Regions from separate parts of the Kitasatospora sp. NBC_00070 genome, predicted to be linked through region 1. Evidence: riboswitches for the same ligand, from Rfam matches in the RefSeq annotation. Region 1 holds a riboswitch; each other region holds the start of a gene.
What was found. A riboswitch is a leader RNA that binds a small molecule or an ion and turns the genes downstream of it on or off. The one in region 1 is predicted to bind thiamine pyrophosphate.

Region 1 (5,418 bases):
GGCCGGGCACCGCCGCCGAGACCGCCCAGATCAGCGCGGGCACCAGGCAGTAGAGCATCGGCCGCCAGAGCGGCAGCGGGCTGCCCGGCTGCCGGGCCCGGCCGAGCCAGAGCACGAAGAACAGCAGCCGGATCCAGGCCGCACCCAGCGCGTACGCCCAGGCCCGGTCGCCCAGGCCCTCGGGGGCGGCGGCCGCCATCAGGCCGAGGCCGGGCATCGCGGCGAGCAGCACGGTCCTGACCCGGCCGCTGCCGGAGCCGAACACGTTCACGGTCACCATCAGGTTGACCCAGGCCCACCAGGCCGGGAAGAACAGCACCAGGAAGGTCCCGAACTCCTTCGCCCCGGGATCGCCGTGCAGCCCGTGCGCCAGCACACTGACCGTCACCACGAAGACCAGGTCGAAGAAGAGCTCGAACCAGTCGGCGTGGTGGTCCTCCTGCTCCGCTGCTTCACTCATCCGCCCACTGTGCGGACCGCCCGCCCGGTGGGCCCGGCAGGCGCACGGGCGGCGGCGGGCGGAATGACCCGTCTAGCCGGGTGGCAGCCTGAGCACCGCGAGCAGCGGCAGGTGGTCGGTGGCGGTCAGCAGGTCGGCCGGCGCGACGCCCGGCAGTTCGTGCGGGACGCCGCAGGCCAGCACGGTGACGTCGGGGGAGGCGAAGACGGCGTCGATCCGCTGGTACGGGTCGGCCGGCACCGAGGTGTTGGTGCCGCCCCAGGGCGCCACCACATGGCCGTCCCGGTAGGTCGCCGCGAGCCGCTGCCAGCCGGGGCCGTCCGGGTGCTCGTTGAAGTCGCCCGCGATCACGGCGGGTTCGTCCGGCCCGGCCTGGCCGGGCAGCAGGGCGAACTGCTTCAGCCGCTCGTCCTGGTCCAGGCTGAGGTGACAGCTGGTCAGCACGAACGGCACCGAGCGGCCGATCCGGACCTTCGCGGTGGCGAAGCCGCGGGCGTGCAGGCCCCGGGTCTTCGGCAGCAGCCGGTCCCGGACCGCCAGCACCTCCACCGCCAGCCGCCCGAGCAGCAGCGGCCCGGCGGCGGCCCGGCCGCCGCCGGAGAGCACCACCGTGCCGGTCCGCCGGGCCAGCCAGGCGGCCTGCCCCTCGGGCCGCCAGTACCGGGGCGACTCCTGGATGCAGACCAGGTCGGGGCGGCAGGCCCGGATCACCCGGACCAGCGCCTCGCGGTCGTCCCGCAACGAACGGACGTTGTAACTGAGCAGCCGGACCACCTGCGCCCCGTCGGGCTCGGTTCCGGACTCGGGGAGGACCACCCGGCCGATGCTAGTGCCGCGCCCGGCAAGGTTCACCCCGTCACGCCGCCCGGCACGCACTTTCGCCGCACCGGGCGAAGGCCGGAGTAGGTCCGCTACGCGTGGCCTCCGCCCGGCACGCCGAGAGCACGCACCGAACCACGCGACGGGGTAACCCTTGCCGGGCACGGCACTAGGTGCCCCGCCGTCAGAACGCGGGCCGTTCGCGGGTGTCGAGGTCGGCGCGGCCCGCCATCGCGGAGGAGGCCTCGGCGTGGAAGCGGCGCGGGATGCGGCCGGCCCGGAAGGCGAGCCGGCCCGCCTCGGTGGCGCGGCGCATCGCGTCGGCCATCAGCACCGGCTCCTGGGCCCGGGTGACGGCGGACGCCAGCATCACCGCCGAGCAGCCCAGCTCCATCGCCAGCGCCACGTCCGAGGCGGTGCCCGCGCCCGCGTCCAGGATCACCGGGACGCCCGCGGCCGCCACGATCAGCTGGAAGTTGTGCGGGTTGCGGATGCCCAGGCCGGAGCCGATCGGCGAGCCGAGCGGCATGATCGCGGCGCAGCCGACGTCCTCCAGCTTGCGGGCCAGCACCGGGTCGTCGTTGGTGTACGGGAGCACCGTGAAGCCGTCGTCGACCAGCGTCTCGGCGGCGTCCAGCAGCTCGATCGGGTCGGGCAGCAGGGTCCGCTCGTCGGCGATCACCTCCAGCTTCACCCAGTCGGTGCCGAGCGCCTCGCGGGCCAGCCGGGCGGTCAGCACGGCCTCCCCTGCGGTGTAGCAGCCGGCCGTGTTGGGCAGCACCCGGATGTTGTTGCGGGTCAGCACGTCCAGCACCGAGCCCTGGGTGCCCGGGTCGACCCGGCGCATCGCGACGGTGGTCAGCTCGGTGCCGGAGACCCGGAGCGCCTGCTCCAGCACCTCCAGGCTGGGGGCACCGCCGGTGCCCATGATCAGACGGGAGTTGAAGGTGACCCCGGCGATGGTGAGGGTGTCGTCGGCCATGGCGGTCAGCCTCCCTGGACTGCGGTGAGGATCTCGACCCGGTCGCCGGCGTCGAGTGCGGTGGTCGCCCAGACGGAGCGCGGCACCACGGCCTCGTTCAGCGCGGCGGCCACGCCGGTCGGGGCGGTGCTCAGGGTGGCGACCAGCTCGGCCAGGGTGGTGCTCGGCGGCACCTGGCGGGGGGTGCCGTTGACGGTCAGGGTCAGCTCGGTCAAGTCGTTCATGCGGCGGCCTTCGGGGTGAAGCGGCTGGGGGAGAAGGGGGCGGCCAGCGCCGGGACGGCACCGGTGGCCAGGTGTTCGGCGATCAGGTCGGCGGTCACCGGGGTGAGCAGCACGCCGTTGCGGTAGTGGCCGGTGGCGGCGACCAGGCCGGGCAGCGCGGTCGGGCCGAGCAGCGGGGCGTTGTCCGGCGACCCGGGCCGCAGGCCCGCGCCGGTCTCCACCAGCGGCAGCTCGGTCAGCCCGGGGACCAGCTCGTGCGCGTCCCGGAGCAGCTCGTAGACACCGCCCGCCGTGACGGTGGTGTCGTACCCCTGCTCCTCGCTGGTCGCGCCGATCACCAGCTCGCCGTCGGCCCGCGGCACCAGGTAGATGTGCTGCCCGCGCACCACGGCCCGGACGTTGCGGGACAGGAACGGCGCGTACCGCTCCGGGATCCGCAGCCGCAGCACCTGCCCCTTCACCGGACGCACCGGCGGCAGCACCCCGGCGGGCAGTCCGGGCAGCAGGTGGCTCTGCGGGCCCGCCGCCAGCACCAGCTGAGCGGCCGTCAGCTCGCCGCCGGTGCTCAGCCGGACGCCGGTGGCCCGGTCCTCCTTGACCAGTAGCCCGGTGACCGAGGCCCGCTGCAGCGTGACGCCGGAGCGTTCGCAGGCCAGCACCAGGGCGGCGGCCAGCCGTCGGCCGTCCACCTGGTGGTCGCCGGTCACGTGCAGGCCGCCCCGGACACCCGGGGCCAGCATCGGTTCGAGCCGCCGGCACTCCCGGCCGGTCAGCCAGTGCGACTCCAGGCCCAGCCGCTGCTGGAACGCGTGCAGCTCGCGCAGCTCGGCCCGGTCGTCGGAGTCCAGCGCGACGGCCAGCGTGCCGGTCTCGCGGTAGCCGGTGTCCAGCTCGGTCAGGTCGGCCAGCTCGGCGACGAAGTCGCGGTAGCGGTCGTTGGAGGCCATCCCCAGCCGGAGCAGCGGCTCCTCGCCGTACTGCAGCTCGGTGACCGGGGCCAGCATGCCGGCCGCGACCTGGGCCGCGCCCCGCCCGTGCTCCGGGTCGACCACGGTGACCCGGAGTCCGCGCTGCGCGGTCCGCCAGGCGACCGCCAGGCCGATGATGCCGCCGCCGATGACCAGCACGTCGCTCTCGGTGCGTGTCACAGTACTTCGCTCTCCCTTCGCCGGAATGACCCGGATCAGGTTCGGACGGTCGCAGGCCGCAGCAGCCCGCCTCTCAGCCCGGTGCACCGGGCTCCCGTGTAACGCCACCCACCATATCCCCGGCCCCGGGCAGCCCGGCGGCCACTGTTCGACGGGCGGACGACTGTGGTGGGTAGGGTGACCGACGTGGCAGAGCTGACGGGTGGACAGGTGGTCGTGGTCGGCAGCGGCATGGCGGGAGCGCAGAGCGCGCTGGCCCTGCGGCAGGGGGGCTGGGCCGGGCCCGTCACCCTGCTCGGCGCGGAACGGGAGCTGCCGTACGACCGGCCGCCGCTCTCCAAGGACGTGCTGCTCGGGCAGCGCGACAGCACCGTGCTGGACGTCGACTGGACCGGTGTCGACCTGCTGCCGGGCCACCGCGCGACCGGCCTGGAGCCCGGCCTGCTGCACACCGACCGGGGCTCGCTGCGGTACGACGCCCTGGTGATCGCGACCGGTGCCAAGCCGGTCACCCTCCCCGGCGCCCGGACCCTGCGCACCCTGGACGACGCACTGACGCTGCGGGCGGGCCTGCGGCCGGGGCGGCACCTGGTGCTGGTCGGCGCGGGCTGGATCGGCGCCGAGACCGCCACGGTGGCCCGGCAGCTCGGCTGCGAGGTGACGGTGGTCGAGGCCGCCGCGACGCCGCTGGCCGGGGCGCTGCCCGCCGAGCTCGGCGGCCTGATGACGCAGTGGTACGCGGACGCCGGGGTCGAACTGCGCTGCGGGGTCGGGGTGGCGGCGGTCGAGCCGGGCGCGGTGCTGCTGGCCGACGGCACCGAGCTGGCCGCCGACGAGGTGGTGGTCGGTATCGGCGCCCGCCCCGCCACCGGCTGGCTGGCCGGTTCGCCGGTGGAGCTGGACCGGGCCGGGGCGATCCTGACGGACGATCGGCTGCGCACGTCGCTGCCCGGGGTCTGGGCGGCCGGCGACTGCGTCGCGTACCCGTCCGCCCGGCTGGGCACCCGGGTGAACGTCCAGCACTGGGACCACGCGCTGCAGTCCGGCCGGGCGGTGGCCGCCTCGGTGCTCGGGGCGGGCACGCCGTACGACCCGGTGCCGTACTTCTGGTCGGAGCAGTTCGGACGGATGGTGCAGTACGCCGGGCGGCACGCGCCCGGCGACCGGATGCTCTGGCGCGGCTCGGCCGAGGACCCGGCCTGGACGGTGCTCTGGCTCCGGGACGGGCGGCTGACCGGGCTGCTCTCGGTGGACCGGCCGCGCGACGTCAACCAGGCGCGGAAGCTGATCGAACGCGGGGTCCTACTGGACCCGGTGGCGGCCGCCGACCCGTCGGTGCAGTTGAAGGCGGCGGTCGGCCCGAATCCGCTGTGAGATTCTGGTGCCGTGAGCGAGATGACGTCAGAGAAGATCGAAGCCCTGGTCCCCGCGTGGATGTACCTGCCCGACATCAGTGAGCAGTGGGGTGTCCCCGTCACCGAGGTCCGGGACATGGTGAAGTCCGGAAAGCTGATCGCGGTCCGCCGCGGTCCGAACAAGTCCCTCCAGGTGCCCGCCGCCTTCATCGACGGCCCGGGCCTGGTCAAGCACCTCTCCGGCACGCTGACGCTGCTGCGGGACGCCAAGTTCACCGACGCCGAGATCATCGACTGGCTGTTCACCGAGCAGCCCTCGCTGCCCGGCAGCCCGATCGAGGCCCTGGTGGAGAACCGCGGCACCGAGGTCAAGCGCCGCGCCCAGGCGGAGCTGATCTGATGACGGACGCCCGCACGCGGCTGGCCGATG
Region 2 (5,418 bases), 2.2 Mb from region 1:
GAACGGGCCGCCGAGGAGGGCGCGTACCTGCGCTTCCTGAAGGAACGGAACATGTCCGCCGGGCTGTACGCGCTGTCCCCCGGTGACACCGACCCGCAGTCCAGCCACCCGCAGGACGAGCTCTACCAGGTGGTCAGCGGCCGGGCCGAACTGACCGTCGGCGCCGAGACCACCACGGTCGGCCGGGGCAGCGTGGTCTACGTACCGGCGGGCGTGCCGCACCGGTTCCACCACATCACCGAGGAGCTCCGGGTGTTGGTGGTGTTCTCCCCGCCGGAGGACTGATCCCCACCGCCGGTTAGGGTTCGGCTGGGCCGACCAACCGAGGAGAATCCCGTGACCTTCACCGACGAGCTGTGGTCGGCCATCGAGCCGATCTACGCCGAGATCCTGGCGCACCCCTTCATCGGCGGACTGACCGACGGCACCCTGCCGGCGGACGCCTTCCGGCACTTCGTGGTGCAGGACTCGCACTACCTGCGCGACTACGCCCGCGCGCTCGCCGTCTGCGCGGCGAAGGCGCCCGACGAGCAGGACGTCCGGGCCTTCGCCGACGACGCGGTCGGCGCGCTGGCCGCCGAGCAGGGGATGCACGCCGAGTTCCTCGGCGCCTTCGGCGAGACCGCCGAACAGGCCGCCGCCGAACCGGTGCTGCCCACCACCCGGGCCTACACCAGCTACCTGCTGGCCACCGTCTACGGCGGCTCGTTCGCCGAGGCCGTCGGCGCGGTGCTGCCGTGCTACTGGATCTACGCCCGGGTCGGCGAGCAGTTGCTCACCCGGTCCTCGCCCGACCCGCTGTACGCCAAGTGGATCGCCACCTACGGGGACGAGACCTTCCAGGCCGTGGTGCGCCGGGTGCTGGCACTGACCGACCGGCTCGGCGAGCAGCTCGCCCCGGCCGAACGCCGCCGGGTGATCGAGCACTTCACCACCACCTCGCGCTACGAGTGGATGTTCTGGGACGCCGCCTGGCGGCGCGAGGTCTGGCCGGTCTGACCAGCCGCCGGACGGACCGTCCGGGCACCCCCGACCCCGGGTCGACCCTCCCCGCGGTCTCGGGGTGATCTCCGGGTTCTCTCCGGGCTGGAACCCCTCGGAAGCCGGACCGGTGCCCTGTACCGTCGAAGTATCGAAGCAAGCGGGACGCGACGGAACAGCCGTCACCGGCCCGAGGGGAGAGAAGGAACGGACATGGCTGAGCTCTGGAAGTCGCTGCCCTCGTGGGTGCGCAACATCGTCGTCCCGATCGTGGTGCTGATCCTCGCCTGGAACCTGGTCTGGTTCGTGATCGGCGCGGTCACCTCGCTGATCGCCTTCCTGATCAAGGCCCTGGTCCTGGTGGCCGTCGCGGCCGGTGTGGTGATCCTGGTGAAGAAGGCAGCCAAGAGCTGACCCGCGGCGCACGGACACCGGGCACGGTACCCCTCGCGGGGGTGCCGGGCCCGTCCGCGTTCCGGGCGTCGCGGGGGAGCCGCCCTGGACCAGCCCGGGGCGGACCGCTACGGTGTTGAACGTTTGTTGCAGGCAATTCCGCCTGTGGACACGGGAGCTCGGAGCACCGGGCTGAGAGGGCGCTGAACGGCACGTCACGTGCCGGCCGCTGCGCCGACCGCAGGAACCTGACCGGGTAATGCCGGCGTAGGGAGATAGAGGTCTCATGACCACGTTCGACGCACAGCAGAAGTCTGCCCCGAGCGGCGTGACCAGCGCGACCACCGGTTACCCGACCCCCGCCTGGCGCAAGGCGTACCGCGAGGGATCCCGGCCCGACCTCCGGGTGCCGTACCGCGAGGTGCAGCTGACCAACGGCAAGTCCGTTCCGCTGTACGACACTTCGGGCCCGTACACCGACCCGACCTACCAGCCCGACGTCCGGCGCGGGCTGCCCGCGCTGCGCGACCCGTGGATCCGCCAGCGCGGGGACGTCGAGGAGTACGACGGCCGGGAGGCCCGGCCCGAGGACGACGGGATCAAGCACACCTCGCCGCGCGGCGGGAACCTGCGCAACCTGGACGCGGTCTTCCCCGGCCGTCCGCGCCGCCCGCTGCGCGGACGTGACGGAGTGCCGGTGACCCAGCTCGCCTACGCGAAGCGCGGGATCGTCACGCCGGAGATGGAGTTCATCGCCCTCCGGGAGGGCCTGGACGCCGAGTTCGTCCGCAACGAGGTGGCGATCGGCCGGGCCGTCATCCCGCTGAACGTGAACCACCCCGAGGTCGAGCCGGCCGTCATCGGCACCAACTTCCTGGTGAAGATCAACGCCAACATCGGCAACTCCGCCGTCACCTCCTCGATCGAGGAGGAGGTGGAGAAGATGACCTGGGCGACCCGCTGGGGCGCCGACACCGTGATGGACCTCTCCACCGGCCGCAACATCCACACCACCCGCGAGTGGATCCTGCGCAACTCCCCGGTGCCGATCGGCACCGTGCCGCTCTACCAGGCGCTGGAGAAGGTGGACGGCAAGGCCGAGGAGCTGAGCTGGGAGGTCTACCGCGACACGATCATCGAGCAGTGCGAGCAGGGCGTCGACTACATGACCGTGCACGCCGGCGTGCTGCTGCGGTACGTCCCGATGACCGCGCGCCGGAAGACCGGCATCGTCTCGCGCGGCGGCTCGATCATGGCGGCCTGGTGCCTGGCGCACCATCAGGAGAACTTCCTCTACACCAACTTCGAGGAACTCTGCGACATCCTCGCGGCCTACGACGTCACCTTCTCGCTCGGTGACGGCCTGCGCCCCGGCTCGACCGCGGACGCCAACGACGAGGCGCAGTTCGCCGAGCTGAGGACGCTCGGCGAGCTCGGCCGGATCGCCCGGGCGCGCGATGTCCAGGTGATGATCGAGGGCCCCGGCCACGTCGCGATGAACAAGATCAAGGAGAACATGGATCTCCAGAAGGAGATCTGCGACGAGGCGCCGTTCTACACCCTCGGCCCGCTCACCACCGACGTCGCGCCCGGCTACGACCACATCACCTCGGGCATCGGCGCCGCGATGATCGCCTGGTGGGGCACCGCGATGCTCTGCTACGTCACCCCCAAGGAGCACCTGGGCCTGCCCAACCGGGACGACGTCAAGACCGGCGTGATCACCTACAAGATCGCCGCCCACGCCGCCGACCTGGCCAAGGGCCACCCCGGCGCCTCGGACTGGGACGACGCGCTCTCCGACGCCCGGTTCGAGTTCCGCTGGGAGGACCAGTTCAACCTGGCCCTCGACCCGGAGACGGCCCGCGCCTTCCACGACGAGACGCTCCCCGCCGAGCCCGCCAAGACCGCGCACTTCTGCTCCATGTGCGGCCCGAAGTTCTGCTCGATGAAGATCAGTCAGAAGATCCGCGACGAACACGGCGACGGCTCCACCGCCGTCAGCACCGCCTTCGACGCCGACGCCCTGGCCGGCATGCAGGCCAAGTCCGAAGAGTTCGCCGCCGCCGGCAACCGGGTCTACCTCCCCCTCACCGACTGACCGCCCACCACCCAGACCGCGCTGCCCCGGGGGGAGGAGGGGATCCCCCGGGGCAGCGCTGCACCGTTGTCCGCACGGCTGTTGCCACGAAGGGGGACAGCTGGCGTTGGAGGATCAGCTGTACGAGCCGGCAGCTCCGACAGTCACACCGACGAGAGCCGGGGAGGTCCTGCTGGTGGGGGATGCCGGGACCATCGGAGCAGCCCGTACCTGGCACGAAGCAGTGGGGAACCTCGAGTTGTACGCGCGGGGGCAGCGGGTGGATCCCGCCGGCTGGTCACGGGCGGAAGAGCGGATCAGCCAGGCACGGGACGCGTTCTACGCCAGTGCGCGGCGCGATCTCGGGATCGCGGGTCCCCCTCGGCCGTCGGGGCGTTGGCCCCGGTCGTGGCAGGACCCGGGTCTCGGCTGACGTCCCGTCGCCACCGGGCCGCGCCGCTCCGGGGGCAACGAGAACCCGGAGCAGCGCTTCGTCCGCTCAGGCCTGCCAGTGCGGTTTGCCGCTGACCATGCGGCAGGTGAGCAGGCGGCCGGTGGCGTCGTGGGTGCTCCGGCCGAGGTCGGCGTCCCGGCAGAACTGGCCGGCTTTGTAGCAGTTGCCCGCGTTGGAGACGATCTCGCAGGGGCCGGCCGCCGCCGCGGTGGTGGGGGCGGGGGCGCTCGGGGCGCTGGTGGTGTGGCGGGGCTCGGCGGGTTTGGGGGTGGCCGGGGGTGCGGGGGCCTTGGTGGCCGGGGTGGTCGCCGCCGGTGCGGGGGGTGCGGGCGGCGGGGTGGTGGCGTCGGCCGTCGGGGTGGGGGCCGGGGTCGGAACGACGACGGGTGCGGCGGGGGTGGTCGCGGCGGCCGGGCTGGAGACCACGGTGCGGGCCGGGACACCGGTGTCGGTGGCCGCCGACCCGCAGCCGGTCAGCGAGAAGCCGATCGCGAGGACGAAGCCCGCGGCGGCAGCCAGCCGCCGGCGGCCGACGGGTATGGACGAGGGCATGACGGTGAGGTGCTCCGATCCGTCTCGGGTGGGCAGACCCGGGAGTCAACCAGAGGACGGGCGCGTTGTTCACCGTTCCGGCACAGATCCCTCACCCGTTGGGAAATCGAGACCTTCCGGCCGGGTCAGGCGAGGGCCAGCAGGTCGCCGACCCGGTCCGAGGTGATCACGCCGAGCAGGTAGCCGTCGTCGTCGACCACCGGCCAGACCGTCAGCCGCATGGTCCGCATCGCGAGGGCGGCGGAGGCCAGACCCATGGTCGGCCAGGCGAACGGGCCCCGCTGGTGCGCGGTGGTGCCGACCAGGGTCCGCTCCGAGTACCGGGAGCGGGAGAGGAACGGACTCATGGCGACCCGGGTCACCAGCCCCTCGCAGCGGCCGTCGTGGTCCCGGACCAGCAGGTAGGGGACGTGCGCACTGCGGAAGATCTCGTTGGCGTGGCCGACGGTGCGGTCGTCGGTGATCTGGAAGTCGTGGTGCTCCAAGGCGTCGGCGACGGTCAGCCGTCCGGCGCCGGGGAAGGTGGTCACTTCAGTGGTCGGGAAGGTGGTGGTCACGATGTCACCGGCGCCTGCCCCGGGTGGCGGCTTCGCCGGCCCGGTGTCGTCCCTGCGACCAGGGCGGACCGGCGGACCGGACTTCGGGGTGCCCTGGAGGAGGCCCAGGCTACTCCGGTGCCGGGGCGCGCGGAGTACGGTGGGCAGTACCGAGGACACGTCGACCACCGGCAGCCTGCCGGTGCCCGCCCTGGGTGGCGAACGGTCCGGAACCAGGGCCGGATGGGCGGATTCCGATGCGGACCGTCAACTTTCCGAACAGCGCCGGTGGTTGGGCATCCCCGGGGATGCCGCCACTGCCCCGGCTGGTACTGGAGCGGACCCGGGACCGGGACGGCCTGTTCGACGGTGCCTGGTGGCCCCGCTCCACCGACCTCGGGGCCGAACTGCCCGATCTGATC
Region 3 (5,418 bases), 2.0 Mb from region 1:
TCGTTGCGCAGCACCCCGAGGATCGCGTAGACCGGCGTGCCGGTCTTGATCAGGTCGCCCGCCACCCGCTTGGCCTGGTTGATCGGGATGGCGAAGCCGAGACCGATCGAGCCGGCCCGGCCGTTGCTGCTGCTGTTGGACTGGATCGCCGAGTTGATGCCGATCACGGCGCCTGCGGCGTCCAGCAGCGGACCACCGGAGTTGCCCGGGTTGATCGAGGCGTCGGTCTGCAGGGCGTTCATGTAGGAGGACTGGGCGCCGGTCTCGTCGCCGGAGGCCACCGGACGGTCCTTGGCACTGATGATGCCGGTGGTGACGGTGCCCTCCAGGCCGTACGGGGCGCCGATCGCAACGGTGGCGTCGCCGACCGCGACCTTGTCGGAGTCACCGAGCGGCAGCGGGACCAGCTTGTCCTTCGGCGGGCTGTCCAGCTTGATCACGGCCACGTCGTAGCCCTGTGCCCGGCCGACCACCGAGGCCGGGTAGGACGAGCCGTCGGAGAACTTGACGGTCAGTTTGCCGCCGCTGGCCGCCGGGGCGACCACGTGGTTGTTGGTGAGGATGTGGCCCTCGGTGTCGAAGACGAAGCCGGTGCCGGTGCCGGACTCCTGCGAGCCCTGCGCCTTGATGGTGACCACGCTCGGCAGCGCCTTGCCGGCGATGCCCGCGACGGACTCGGGCGAGCGGTTGATCGCCTGCTTGTTCTCGCTGGCCTGGACGGTGGTGCTGCTGCCGCGCCCTGACGAGGAGTTCGATCCGCCGTCCCGGTCGCTCACCGCGGCGCCGATCGCGCCCCCGGCCAGACCGGCCAGCAGGGCGACGGCCGCGACCAGCGCGATCAGCCCGCCGCGCTTGCGGCGGGGGGCCGGGACGGCACCCGGGCCGAACGGCTGGCCCGGCAGGCCGGGGCCGCCCGGACCGTCGAGGCCGCCGGGCGGGGTGCCCCAGCTGCCCAGCGGGGTGCCGGCGCCGAACGGGTGGTGCGGCGGCTCGGCGGCCTGGTGGGTCGGCGGGCCCGACTGCACCGGCGGCAGCTCGGCGGCAGGCACGGCCGGCGCGGCCGGAGCCACCGGCGTGGCGTACGGGTTCCCGGCCTGAGCCGGCGGCGGCACGTCCGGGTAGGCGGCAGGCGCGGGCGCGGGCGGCGGCGGCGCGTCCAGGTAGGACGGCGCCGCGGCCACCGGCGGCGCGGGCGGCAGCACCGGCGGCGGTGCGTCGAGGTAGGACGGGGCGGCCGGGGCCGGCGGCGGGGTCACCTTGCCGAAGGCGACCGTCGGCGTCGGCTCGGCGGCCGGCGGGGCCGCCGCCGGGACGGCAGGAGCAGCGGGGGCATCGGCCGACACGCTCTCAGCCGGACTCACCACCCCCTGGCCCGTGGAGGTGCGCTCCTCCTCGGGCCCGGTGGACCCACTCGCGTGCTCGGTGCTCACGGACGACCTCCATAGCTGACAGAACCTTGGTCCACAGTTTTTCGTATGCGTGATTCGGTTGTCGTATGGGGCCCGGTGAAGAACTCTTAAGAATCCTTACCCGTTCCCGACACGATCCCCGGGGGTCCGCTTCGTCCCGCGATCCGGACGGCCACCCGCTCGCCTTGGTGTTCGGCCGCCCGGCCGCTAGCCTGGCGCTCCAAACTGACACGCGGGAGCTTGGACCGTCCAGGCTGAGAGTGCGCGGAACGACCGTACGCCATGCAGGTGCTGGCACTACGGCGAGGGAGCGCAGACCGCTCGAACCTGTCCGGGTAATGCCGGCGTAGGGAGCATCGGCCATGACGGCTGTTTCGCCTGCCCCTGTCCAGGAACCGTCCGCGCGCGCCGAGGCGCCGCTCGTCCTGGACACCGCACCTCCTCGCACCCTCGACTTCCGGGCGCTGTTCTCGCTCTGGGCCAACCTCGGGGTCAGCCTGATCGGCTTCACCAGCGCGGCCACCGTGATCGGTGCCAAGGGCTCCGAGCTCTCGCTGGTCGCCGCGATCACCGCCACCGTGGTGGGCACCGTGATCGGCACCGCGATGCTCGGGGTGACCGCCCTGATCGGCGCCCGGACCGGCGCGCCCGCGATGACGGTGCTGCGCGGCCTGTTCGGCACCCGGCTGTCCTACGTGCCGACCGTGCTGAACATCGCCCAGTGCATCGGCTGGGGCGTGTACGAGCTGCTGGTGATCGCGATGGGCGCCCAGGAGGTGACCGGCTCGCAGGGCTGGCGCTGGCTGTTCGTGGTGCTGGCCGGTCTGCTGACCACCGCGCTGACCATCTGGCCGCTCGGCGCGATCGCGGTGCTGCGCAAGTACGTGACGATCGCCGTCGGCATCGCGATGGTCTACTTCACCGTCCAGCTGGTCCGCCAAGGCGTGCCGAACCCCGGTGCGGGCAACTGGACCGGCTTCCTCTCCGCGACCGACGCGATCATCGCGGTCTCGATCTCCTTCGTGCCGCTGGCCGCCGACTACACCCGGCACGCCCGCACCGCCGGTGCGGCGTTCTGGGCCACCTTCTCCGGCTACACGCTGGCCCAGGTCTGGTGCTACCTGCTGGGCGTGGTGGCACTGCTGCAGTCCGACGGCGACCCGAGCCGGATCTTCTCCTCCTTCACCGGGGTGGCCGCGGGCTGGGCCTTCCTGCTGGTGCTGGTGGTCCGGGAGACCGACCAGTCCTTCGCCAACGTGTACTCGACCGCGATGTCGATCCAGAACCTGCTGCCGAAGGTCGACCGCCGGCTGCTGACCGGTGGGATCGGCGCGCTGGTGACCGTACTGGCGCTGCTCACCGACGAGTTCACCGCCTCGTACTACGCCTTCCTCGGCCTGATCGGCTCGGTCTTCGTGCCGATGTTCGCGGTGCTGGCGGCCGACTACTTCCTCGGCTCGGGCCGGCGCGGCTGGAACCTGGCCGAGGACGCCCCGGCCCGCTGGCTGATGCTGCTGCCGTGGGCGCTCGGCTTCGCGACCTACCAGTTCATCGCCCCGACCGCGATCGACGGCTGGAGCGACCGCTGGCACGACCTGCAGTCGGCGACCGGTTTCGAGGCGCAGCCCTGGACCTCGGCCTCGGTGCTCAGCTTCCTGGTCGCGGCGCTGGCCACCCTCGCGGTGACCCGGCGGAAGTAACACCGACCGGCCGCCGCCCCGGGAACTTCACCCGGAGTTTCCCGTGGCGGCGGCCGCCGGTCGTCCGGCTGCTCGTAGGGTTACCGGTGTGGATACCCGGAACCAGCCGTTGACCAGCCAGGACGCCACCGACTGCGGCGCCGTGAAGGTGATCGCGCACCGCGGCTCCTCGGCCGCCCGCGCCGAGCACACCCTGGCGGCCTACGCGCTCGCCGTCGCGGAGGGCGCCGACGGCCTGGAGGCCGACATCCGGCTGACCGCCGACGGGCAGCTGGTCTGCGTGCACGACCGGACGGTCCACCGGACCTCGGACGGCCGGGGCGCGGTCTCCGCCCTGACGCTGGCTCAGCTGAACGAGCTCGACTTCGGCTCCTGGAAGGCCCCGGCGGCTCCCGAACCCAGCCCCGTCCTGACGCTGGCCCAGTTGCTCGAACTGGTCGCGGACGCCGGGCGGCGGGTGGAGCTGGCCATCGAGACCAAGCACCCGACCCGGTTCGCGGGGCGCACCGAGGCCGAGTTGCTCCGATTGCTCACCCGGTACGGACTGCTTCCGGACAGCCCGGAGGGGTCCACGGTGCGGGTGATGAGCTTCTCCGAGCTCTCGCTGCACCGGATCCGCCGGGCCGCGCCCGCCGTTCCGACCGTCTACCTGTTCGACCGCAGGCTCCCGGTGCTCGGCCGGACCAAGGCGCTGCCCGGCGGCGCCCGGATCGCCGGGCCCGGCATTGACCTGGTCCGGTCCAATCCCGGGCTGGTGCGCGCGCTGCGCCGGGCGGGGCACTCGGTGCACGTCTGGACGGTGGACGAGGCCGCCGATGTCGAACTCTGCCTGGAACTCGGGGTGACCGCGATCATCACCAATCGGCCGCGCGCCGTGCTCGACCAACTCGGCCGATAAACGCCCCGCGCGAGGGGCGCGAACTGGCGCGAACTCCGGCGTGAAGTACCGGGAGTGGCCAATTCCGGCCGTTTGGACAACGGTCTGTGAGCAGCTAATCACCATTTGCGTACGGTGAGTTGCGGTGCCCGTTAATGTCCCGCCGCGATCGCCGGATGCCCGTTTCCGACCCATTACCAAGGGGCATCCATCCCTCGGCGAATGCTGAAGGAGGTCCGGGGGTGGCGTTGATGATGGCACAAGAGGTGCCGACTTCATCGACCATGGCGGTGCCGCACGGGCCCGCCGGGGTCGGAGCGGCACGACGCCGACTGCGCCGTGATCTCGGCGACCACGAGGTCGCCGACACGGTGATCGACGACGCGGTCCTGATCCTGTCCGAGTTGCTCAGCAACTCCTGCCGGTACGCCCGGCCGCTGGGTCGGCTGGCCGACCTGAAGGACGACGCGCCGGCACCGGTGCCGGCCCCCGTCCTGGTCGGCGTGCGGTCCGGCGAGGACGGTGAGCCCGGCGGGGTGACGGTCCGTTGGCAGCTGTCCGGGCGCGGGCAGCTGACCCTGGAGGTGACCGACGGCGGTGCGGTGACCAGGCCGCTGCCGGCCCGCCCCTCGCTCACCTCGCGCGGCGGCCGGGGCCTGACCATCGTCGGCCGGCTGGCGGACGACTGGGGCGTCCGGGACGCACCCGGGCAGGTGACGGTCTGGGCCGAACTCCCGCTGCGGCCCGCGCCCGGGGCGCGGAGCGCCTGACCGGCCGCCCCGCGCGGCCCCGCCGGACACCCGGAAGAGGGTCGCCGGGCCGGAGCTGTCCGGTCGGCCCGGAAAGCTCAGTAGGCTGCCCGGGCAAGCACGTCGCCGTACCGGGAGAGCCGCACCATGGCCAAGAAGGCCGCGAAGAAGTCGCCGCAGAACCGTCCGTCCACCGCCGTGACCTCGGGCGAGATCCCCGTGGTCGGGGCCCGCGAGGACTGCCCGTGCGGTTCCGGCCGCCGGTACAAGGCGTGCCACGGGCGCGAGGCCGCGCACGCGGTCCAGGAGCTGGTCCACCGCCCGTTCGAGGGCCTGCCCGGCGAGGCCGACTGGGTCGCGCTGCGCGAGCTGGTCCCCTCCGCCACCGTGCCGCTCACCCTGGCCAAGGGCATCGCCGACGCCGCCACCGGCCCGGTCCCCTCGGTGACGCTGGCCACCGTGCTGCCGCTGGCCTGGCCCGCGCTGCGCCGTCCGGACGGCTCGATCCTGCTCGGCCTGCAGACCCAGTCCGCCTCCGGCGACCTGAGCCGCGACCTGGCGGACGCCCTGGAGCTGGCCCTGACCACCGAGCCGGGCAGCCCGGTGCCGGCCCGCCGGACCGTCCCCGGCGGCCGCCGCCTGCAGGAACTGCTCGACCTGGAGGCCGAGTTCGTACCGGTCGT

Region 2: it holds a riboswitch for thiamine pyrophosphate, as region 1 does, so the genes downstream of both, thiC (phosphomethylpyrimidine synthase ThiC) here and thiO (glycine oxidase ThiO) in region 1, are expected to answer to the same signal.
Region 3: it holds a riboswitch for thiamine pyrophosphate, as region 1 does, so the genes downstream of both, OHV05_RS17320 (purine-cytosine permease family protein) here and thiO (glycine oxidase ThiO) in region 1, are expected to answer to the same signal.

The regions. Positions count from the first base shown of each region.
Region 1 covers NZ_CP108247.1:1,701,262-1,706,679, reverse strand. The annotation lists gene OHV05_RS07920 (low temperature requirement protein A) at 1-460, opposite strand, end outside; gene OHV05_RS07915 (endonuclease/exonuclease/phosphatase family protein) at 533-1,276, opposite strand; gene OHV05_RS07910 (thiazole synthase) at 1,464-2,261, opposite strand; gene thiS (sulfur carrier protein ThiS) at 2,267-2,485, opposite strand; gene thiO (glycine oxidase ThiO) at 2,482-3,633, opposite strand; TPP riboswitch at 3,629-3,742, opposite strand; gene OHV05_RS07895 (NAD(P)/FAD-dependent oxidoreductase) at 3,820-5,007, shown strand; gene OHV05_RS07890 (Rv2175c family DNA-binding protein) at 5,029-5,388, shown strand; gene thiE (thiamine phosphate synthase) at 5,388-5,418, shown strand, end outside.
Region 2 covers NZ_CP108247.1:3,855,234-3,860,651, reverse strand. The annotation lists gene OHV05_RS17895 (cupin domain-containing protein) at 1-285, shown strand, start outside; gene tenA (thiaminase II) at 337-999, shown strand; gene OHV05_RS17885 (DUF5326 family protein) at 1,195-1,395, shown strand; TPP riboswitch at 1,536-1,665, shown strand; gene thiC (phosphomethylpyrimidine synthase ThiC) at 1,661-3,475, shown strand; gene OHV05_RS17875 (hypothetical protein) at 3,954-4,460, opposite strand; gene OHV05_RS17870 (CBS domain-containing protein) at 4,586-5,017, opposite strand; gene OHV05_RS17865 (DUF5994 family protein) at 5,305-5,418, shown strand, end outside.
Region 3 covers NZ_CP108247.1:3,730,038-3,735,455, forward strand. The annotation lists gene OHV05_RS17315 (S1C family serine protease) at 1-1,430, opposite strand, end outside; TPP riboswitch at 1,632-1,779, shown strand; gene OHV05_RS17320 (purine-cytosine permease family protein) at 1,772-3,109, shown strand; gene OHV05_RS17325 (glycerophosphodiester phosphodiesterase) at 3,198-4,007, shown strand; gene OHV05_RS17330 (ATP-binding protein) at 4,238-4,756, shown strand; gene OHV05_RS17335 (DUF5926 family protein) at 4,883-5,418, shown strand, end outside.